2 linked regions of the Amorphoplanes digitatis genome follow. The protein of the gene in region 1 interacts with the protein of each later gene in a pairwise test. Links are inferred from orthologs where the notes say so. Each region holds a gene or a part of one and is shown on either strand. Other genes may lie near its edges.

What was found. The genes of interacting proteins can lie anywhere in the genome.
Region 2: the proteins of BJ971_RS26800 (region 1) and BJ971_RS28105 interact in binary tests that used the Escherichia coli proteins (3 or more experiments, as listed by UniProt). The link is inferred for Amorphoplanes digitatis from one-to-one orthologs.

The regions. Positions count from the first base shown.
Region 1 is NZ_JACHNH010000001.1:6,093,832-6,097,513, reverse strand. The notes cover bases 466-3,260. They hold BJ971_RS26800 (2,3-dihydro-2,3-dihydroxybenzoate dehydrogenase), read right to left. Parts: upstream 2,359-3,260; coding sequence 1,573-2,358; downstream 466-1,572. Other genes in these bases: BJ971_RS26795 (arylamine N-acetyltransferase family protein), read right to left, coding at 2,384-3,260; BJ971_RS26805 (isochorismatase family protein), read right to left, coding at 860-1,504; BJ971_RS26810 (anthranilate synthase family protein), read right to left, coding at 466-863. Outside these bases: more of BJ971_RS26810, read right to left, coding at 1-465; more of BJ971_RS26795, read right to left, coding at 3,261-3,262; BJ971_RS26790 (hypothetical protein), read right to left, coding at 3,643-3,682. UniProt on the Escherichia coli protein: Involved in the biosynthesis of the siderophore enterobactin (enterochelin), which is a macrocyclic trimeric lactone of N-(2,3-dihydroxybenzoyl)-serine.
Region 2 is NZ_JACHNH010000001.1:6,457,629-6,461,291, reverse strand. The notes cover bases 180-3,033. They hold BJ971_RS28105 ((2,3-dihydroxybenzoyl)adenylate synthase), read left to right. Parts: upstream 180-693; coding sequence 694-2,373; downstream 2,374-3,033. Other genes in these bases: BJ971_RS28100 (cupin domain-containing protein), read left to right, coding at 2,416-3,033; BJ971_RS28110 (acetate--CoA ligase family protein), read left to right, coding at 180-692. Also shown: more of BJ971_RS28110, read left to right, coding at 1-179; more of BJ971_RS28100, read left to right, coding at 3,034-3,534; BJ971_RS28095 (fumarylacetoacetate hydrolase family protein), read left to right, coding at 3,534-3,663. UniProt on the Escherichia coli protein: Involved in the biosynthesis of the siderophore enterobactin (enterochelin), which is a macrocyclic trimeric lactone of N-(2,3-dihydroxybenzoyl)-serine.

The DNA of each region.
Region 1 (3,682 bases):
TCGCGCCTGGTGCGGCCCTCGATGTGATATTCGGTGTGCGCGAGCCGCGCCATCTCCTTCAGGCCGGGCCCGACCGCCCGCACCCCGTCGCAGATCCGGGCCATCATCTTCAGCTCCTCGTCCAGCACCATGTACAGCTCGTCGGTCTCCTTGCGGTCGGCGAGGAAGTCCAGCAGCGACACCAGGCTCGCGCCCGACGCCGGGTACCGGTAGGTGCCGCTGATGGGGTTCATCACCGCGACCCCGTCGGCGAGGCTGATGTGGCGCTCGGGGGTCGCGCCGACGAATGTCCGATCCGGCGTGTGGACGAGGAACGTCCAGTACGAGCCCTGTTCCTGCTCCACCAGCCGGCGGAAGAAGGCCAGGACCGCGCCGGGAGTGCAGTGGCCGATGTCGGCGAGGAACGAGCGCTTGATGACGAAGTTCGACCCCTCTCCCCGGCCGATCTCGTCGCCGATGACCTTCCGCACGATCTCGGCGTAGCCGGCGTCATCGGGCTCGAATCGTGCGCCGTGCAGGGTGACGGGTACGTCCTCGATCCGGCACAGCGCCTCCGCCAGCGGGAGTGAGGCCTGCGCGCGTACCGTCATCGCGAGCAGCGGGGTGCCGTCGTCGGGGGCGCGGTAGCCGCGTTCCCGGATCTGCCGGTAGGGAATGAGCGCCAGCACCTCGTGCCCGCGGCCGGGCGTGCCGCCCGCCTCCGGCGATTCCGGTATCGGCAGGTCGTCGAGGGTGTTCACCTGAGCCAGATCGCCCACCAGCATCTCCAGGCGGCCGGCCGCCTCCGACTCCGGCCGATGAAGCAGCGCGTACGCCGGGTGCTCTCCCGCCAGGACCCGGCGCAGAAGCTCGTGCCCGGTCATGTGTGCCTCCCGATGCCGGCCGCGACCGCGCTGTCCGCTTCCAGGCCGGTGAGCAGCCGGTCGGTGGTGGCTACCACGGCGCACCGTCCGGCGGCGTACTCCAGCGCCATCCGGTGGTGCTCCGGCCTGAAGTCGGCGACCGCGTCGGCCGCCAGGAAGGCCTGGATGTCGTTGGTGAAGGCCTCGCAGGCCGTCATGAGGACTCCCACGTGTGCGTACACGCCGCAGACGAGAAGTTGATCGCGCCCGGCCCGCCGCATCCGCTCCAGCAGGTCGGTCTTGTGGAAGGCGCTGTAGCGCCACTTGGTGAAGATCCAATCGTCCGGCTCCGGGGTGAGGCCGTCGGTGACCTCGCGGTGCGCCGCGTCGATGGTCATCCCCGGCCCCCAGAAGTCCACGAGCAGTCCGCGTTGTCGCGGAGTCATGCCGCCGGGCTGCATCGTGTACGCCACGGGCGTACCCGTGCGCGTGCACGCCCGCCGCAGCCGGATGATGTTGCTGGTCATTTCGGTGAGCGGCGAGCCGCCCTGTGGAAAGGGCCGGAGGAAGTACTTCTGCATGTCGTGGATCAACAAGACCGCCCGTGCGGGGTCGGGTTGCCACGTCGCGATCTGCTCGGGGAGCTCATCGGCGCCCGGCATGGGATACGACTCGATAATGGGTAGGCCTGCCACTGCCTCTTCCTTACTTCCTCTCACCTGATCCGGGCTCAGACGCCGAGCGACGCGCCGCCGTCCACCGTGAGGGTCTGTAGCGTGATGTGCCCGGCCCGGTCCGACAGCAGGAAGGCCGTCGCCTCGGCGATGTCCTCGGGGGTCGCTATCTTCCGCAGCGGGATGCCGACGCGGTACTCCGAGGGCGTCCCCTCGATGGAAGTCTCCGGACCCTGGTCCGCGCTCCACAACTGGCTGAGCATCGGCGTGTCGGTCGAGCCCGGAGCGATCACATTGCACCGGATGCCGTGACCGGAGACCTCCAGCCCGAGTGACTTGGTGAACATCGCGGCCGCGGCCTTGGACGCGGCGTAGGCGGACATGCCGGTACGTGGTGTTCCGGCGGCGTTGGAGATGATGGTCACCACCGTTCCCGAACGGCGTCGCACCATCTTGGCCACCACGGCACGGGATACGAAGAAGACGCCGTTGACGTTGGTGGCGAAGGTGTCGGTCCAGTCGCCGTCCGACAGCGAGATCCCCTCACCGGTACGCAGAATGCCCGCCGCGTTCACCAGCAGCTCGATGGGGCCGACGGTCCGTTCGGCCGCGGCGACCGCCGCATCGACCTCGGCGCCCGATGAGACGTCCGCCGCGAAGGCGTAGACGGGAAGCCCGTCCTCCGCCTGGCGTTTGACGGTCAGCCGGAGCGCTTCCTCGTCCTTGTCCATCGCCGCGACCGAAGCGCCCCGAGTGGCGAGGGTCCGGGTCACCGAAGCGCCGATACCACCCGCGGCGCCGGTCACCAGGGCGGCCTTCCCCGCGAATTCCAATATGGTCATATGTGGTCCCCCGTCGTATGTGGTGTTATGGCGTGCAACCTCGGCCGGCACCCGCGGGCACCGGTTCCGCCGGCCAGGCCGGCCACCGTGCGCCGTCCGGGACATCGATGGCGAATTCATCCGCCAGAACCCGGGCGAGCTCCTCCTGGCTGCCGAGTACGCGCTGCTCGCGCGTTCCGTCCGCGTTGAACTTGAACAGCTTCCGGCCGGCGAGGCCGAGATGTCCGTCGGGCCGGGCGATGCCTACATACAGGTCCTGCCGCGCCGGCGAGACGGGATTGGTCGCGACGTGCCAGTTGATGACGGAGATGTCGATCTCCTCGAACGGTTCCAGGGTGAACTCGTACTGTTCGACCCAGGCGCTGGGCCTCAGGGTCTGCAACACCCACGCGTCGGCGAGCCCGGTGCGCGGCGTGCGGTACAGACGGAAACGCCGGCCGTCCTGCACCGACTCGACACCGTCCAGCAGCGGAACCGCTTGCAGCAGCGCGGTCGGCAGTCCGAAGCCGACGTCGGCGAGGTACGGAACCTGCTCACCGGGCACGTGCACCAGCAACAGCATGTGGGTACGGGGCAGCCTGCTCTGGCCGAGCGCGAGGGCCAGTACCCGGCCGGTCAGGTAGGTGACCCGAAAGCCGATGCTCCGCAACGCCGCGGCGAGCAGGGTGTTGTGCTCGTAGCAGGAGCCGCCGCGGCGACCGCGCAGAACCTTCTCCTCCAAGGCGGACAGCGCCAGGGGCGGGACACTGTGAAAGAGAAAGACGTCCATGTTCTCAAAGGGAATGCTCAGGGCGTGTGCGCGATGCACCGCCCGCAACGTGGCACTGTCGGCGGCATATGCCCCGCGCCAACCGATGCGCCGGAGATAGCCGTCGAGATCAAAGTCATGGTTCTTTTCGGTCATGCCGCCCCCTCGTAGGATCCGGCCACAGGCCGACCGACACCCCAGGCCCTTGACGTGTCGCACCACAGGTCAGGGCATACGCCGGCCAGTGCGAAATCGAGCCTTGCCGCGAAGTCGTCGTTTCGAGAATCGGGGATGTCGGGTCTGTGGAATTGACGAACTGCAACGCAGGAACCGCGCTCCAAGCCACCATCAGCGTCGCGGTTCTACCGCGGCTGAATCGCGCCGCCGACCCGCCCAAGTCGGCCGCAGGCGATCCGCCACCAGGTAGACAACGCTGCCCCGCCGACGATAGCGGGGCAGCCTCGATCTGCAGTTGATCGACATGCCCGAAATGCTCAAAAAAAGACCTGTCTGGCGTTAATGGGGTATTCGATGCGTCAGGAACGGGCGATGCTGTCGTAGGCGGCCGTTGCCGAA
Region 2 (3,663 bases), 360 kb from region 1 along the record:
TGCGGCAGCCGAGCACCCCCGCCGAGTCCGATCCGAGAGTGCGCGATGCTCTCGCGCGCACCGAGTTCGACGAGGACGCGGCGAAGGCTCTCCTCGGTATCCTGGGGATCGGCACGCTCGCACGAGCCGCCTGCGACTCCCGGGACGAGGCACATGCCGCTCTGATCGCGCTGGGCGGGCCGGTCGTCGTCAAGCTGCTGGACGCTGCCGTCGTCCACAAGAGCGACATCAGCGGAGTCCACCTCGGCATCCGGGACCCAGCCGAACTCGACCGCGCGCTCGACGCCCTGCACGCCGCCGGCGCCCAGCGATTCCTGGTCGAGAAGCAGGCCGGTCCGGGGATCGATCTGATCGTAGGCGCCACCCGCGACCCGGTGTTCGGCCCGGTCGTCCTTGTCGGCCTCGGCGGGGTGCTGGCGGAGGCCCTGGCCGACGTCGCCACCGCACCGGCGCCGCTCTTCGCCTCCGAAGCCGCCGAATTGCTGGATGAGCTGGTCGGGCGGGCGCTGCTGGACGGCTTCCGGGGCGGCCCGTTCGTGGACCGGGGCGCGGTCGGAAGGATTCTCGCCGTCCTCGGCGATCTGCTCGTGGCCGACGGCCGGCTCGAGTCCGTCGAAATCAATCCGTTGCGCATCACCGCCGACGGCATCCTGGCTCTCGACGCCGTCGTCTCGTTCGAGGAGGTGCCCTGACATGACCGAGTCCACCAACGTCACCGCGATATCCGAGGGCGTTGTCCCCTGGCCGGAGGACGCCGTCCGCGACTACGTCGCGCACGGCTGGTGGCGTGGCCTCTCGCTGGGCGCTGAACTGTGGGCAGCGGCCGATGCGCGCGCCACACACGTCGCGCTCGTCGACGGAGACGTCCGGCTGGACCACGCCGAACTCATCCTGCGCAGCGACGCGCTCGCCGGTCGGCTGGTGGACGAGCTCGGACTCGTGCGCGGCGACCGGATCGTGATGCAGCTGCCGAACTGCTGGCAGTTCGTCGTGCTGACCCTGGCGTGCCTGCGAGCCGGCATCGTCCCCGTGATGGCGCTCCCCGCACATCGGCAGCACGAGCTGCGATACCTCGTGGAGCACAGCGAAGCCCGGGCTATCGCCGTTCCGGACCGCCTCCGCGGCTTCGACCACGAGGCGATGGCCGCGGAGCTCATGAGCGGCTCGGCCACCCTCGAGCATCTCCTGGTGGTCGGCGACAACGTCCGTGCCGGATCCAGCGACCTCACCCGACTCGCCGGCCCACCCGCCGAACCGGCCAAGGCACGGGCCCGCTGGGACAACGACCAACCCGGTTCGCGGGACGTCGCCGTCTTCCTGCTGTCCGGCGGCACGACCGGCCTGCCGAAACTCATCGCACGCACCCACGACGACTACGCCTACAACGCACACGCCAGCGCGGAACTGTGCGGCCTCGGCCGGGACACGGTTTACCTTGTGACTCTGCCCGCGGGACACAACTTTCCCCTGGCCTGCCCCGGCATCCTCGGCACGCTCCTGGCCGGCGGCACCGTGGTGATGCTGCCCTCACCCGAACCGGAGAGGGCGTTCGCCGCGATCGAGGCCGAAGGCGTGACGGCGACGGCGGCGGTCCCCGCCGTCGCGCAACGGTGGCTACTGCACGCCGCCGACCACGGCGCGACGCAGCTGCGCAGCCTGAACCTTCTGCAGGTCGGTGGTGCACGGCTCGCCGACGAGGTGGCCCGCCAGGTGCGCCCGGTACTCGGCTGCCGCCTGCAGCAGGTCTTCGGGATGGCCGAGGGCCTGCTCAACTACACCCGGCTCGACGACCCCGACGGCGTCGTGTGCCGCACCCAGGGCCGTCCGTTGAGCCCTGGCGACGAGGTGCGAATAGTCGACGAGTTCGACAGGGACGTGGCCGACGGCACCCTCGGGTCGCTCTTGACCCGGGGTCCCTACACCCCACGTGGCTACTACCGCGCGGCCGAGCAGAACGCGCGGGCCTTCACCGAGGACGGCTGGTACCGATCCGGCGACATCGTCCGCCGGCTGCCCGACGGGAATCTCGTCGTCGAGGGCCGTGACAAGGACATGATCAACCGAGGTGGCGAAAAGATCAGCGCCGAGGAGGTCGAGAACCTCGTCTACCGACTGCCGCAGGTGGCTCAGGTGGCTGCCGTCGCGATGCCGGATCCCGAGCTGGGCGAGCGGGTGTGCCTCTACGCGGTCCTCAAACCGGGCACCGCGCTGACCCTGGATGAGATTCGCGCGACCATGACCGCCGAAGGCGTGGCGCGCTACAAGATGCCGGACCGCCTGGAGGTGGTCGACGAGATCGCCGCCACGAAGGTCGGCAAGGTCGACAAGAAGGCGCTACGGGCAGACGTCGCGGCCCGGCTCCGCAACCCATGATCCCGCTAGATCAATCACACGACCAGACCCGAGGAGGGCAGCATGACCACGCTCGACCAGACCTCTGGGGGCGCCGCTGCCAGCGGCTTCGACACCCCCGAGCATCAGGCGAAGCTCGCCGCGCTGTACCGCGACTTCGACGCCGCCGGCATGACACCGCTGTGGCGGACCCGCGAGGGACTGATGCCGTTCGCACCGGAACCCAGGGCGGTGCCGCACCTGTGGCGGTGGGCGGACCTGTACCCGCTGGCCGCCCGCAGCGCCGAGCTCGTGCCGGTCGGACGTGGTGGCGAGCGTCGCGCCATCGGTCTCGGCAATCCCGGCCTCCCCGGTGACCCGTATGCCACCCCCACGCTCTGGGCGGCGATCCAGTACCTGGGGCCGCGGGAGAACGCGCCCGAGCATCGGCACACCCAGACGGCGTTCCGATTCGTGCTCGAAGGCGAGGGCGTGTGGACGGTCGTCGACGGTGACCCGGTCGCGATGCGGCGCGGCGACCTCCTGCTGACGCCCGGGTGGCGGTTCCACGGCCACCAGAATGTCTCCGACGTCCCGATGACGTGGCTGGACGGACTCGACATCCCCTTCGTCGCCACCACCGACCAGGGATTCTTCGAGTTCGGACCGGATGTCGTCCGCGACACCACGACGCCGGCCCGCAGTCGCGGCGAACGTCTCTGGGGCGGTCCCGGTCTCACCCCCGTCTCGGCCGTCGGAGCACAACCGTCGTCCCCGCTGATGGCGTACCGGTGGGCGCACACGGACGCGGCTCTGACCGCCCAGCTGGAGCTGGAGGACGAAGGGCATCCCGGCGTCGTCGAAGCGGGACATGCGGCTGTCCGGTTCACCAACCCCACGACCGGAGGGGACGCGCTCACCACGATGCGCACCGAGATGCACCGGCTGCGGGCCGGTGCGGTGAGCAGGCCCGGCCGGACCACCGCGTCGTCCGTCTGGCAGGTGTTCGAGGGTACGGGCACGGTGGTCCTCAACGGCGCCGAGCATTCGCTGACGCACGGCGATGTCGTCGCGATCCCGTCCTGGACGGACGTGTCCCTTCGTACGCACACCGGCCTGGATCTGTTCGCCGTCTCGGACGCGCCGATCCTGGAGCGACTGTCCCTGCTCCGCACACACCCGGCCGAGCAGGTGGAGAGCTGATGAGACTCGCGACGATCCGCACCCCCCAGGGCACCCGCGCGATCCGCATCGACGGCGCGACCGCCGTCGAGACCGGGCACACCGACGTCGGCGCCCTGCTCGCCGACGACGACTGGCCGGCCGTTGCCG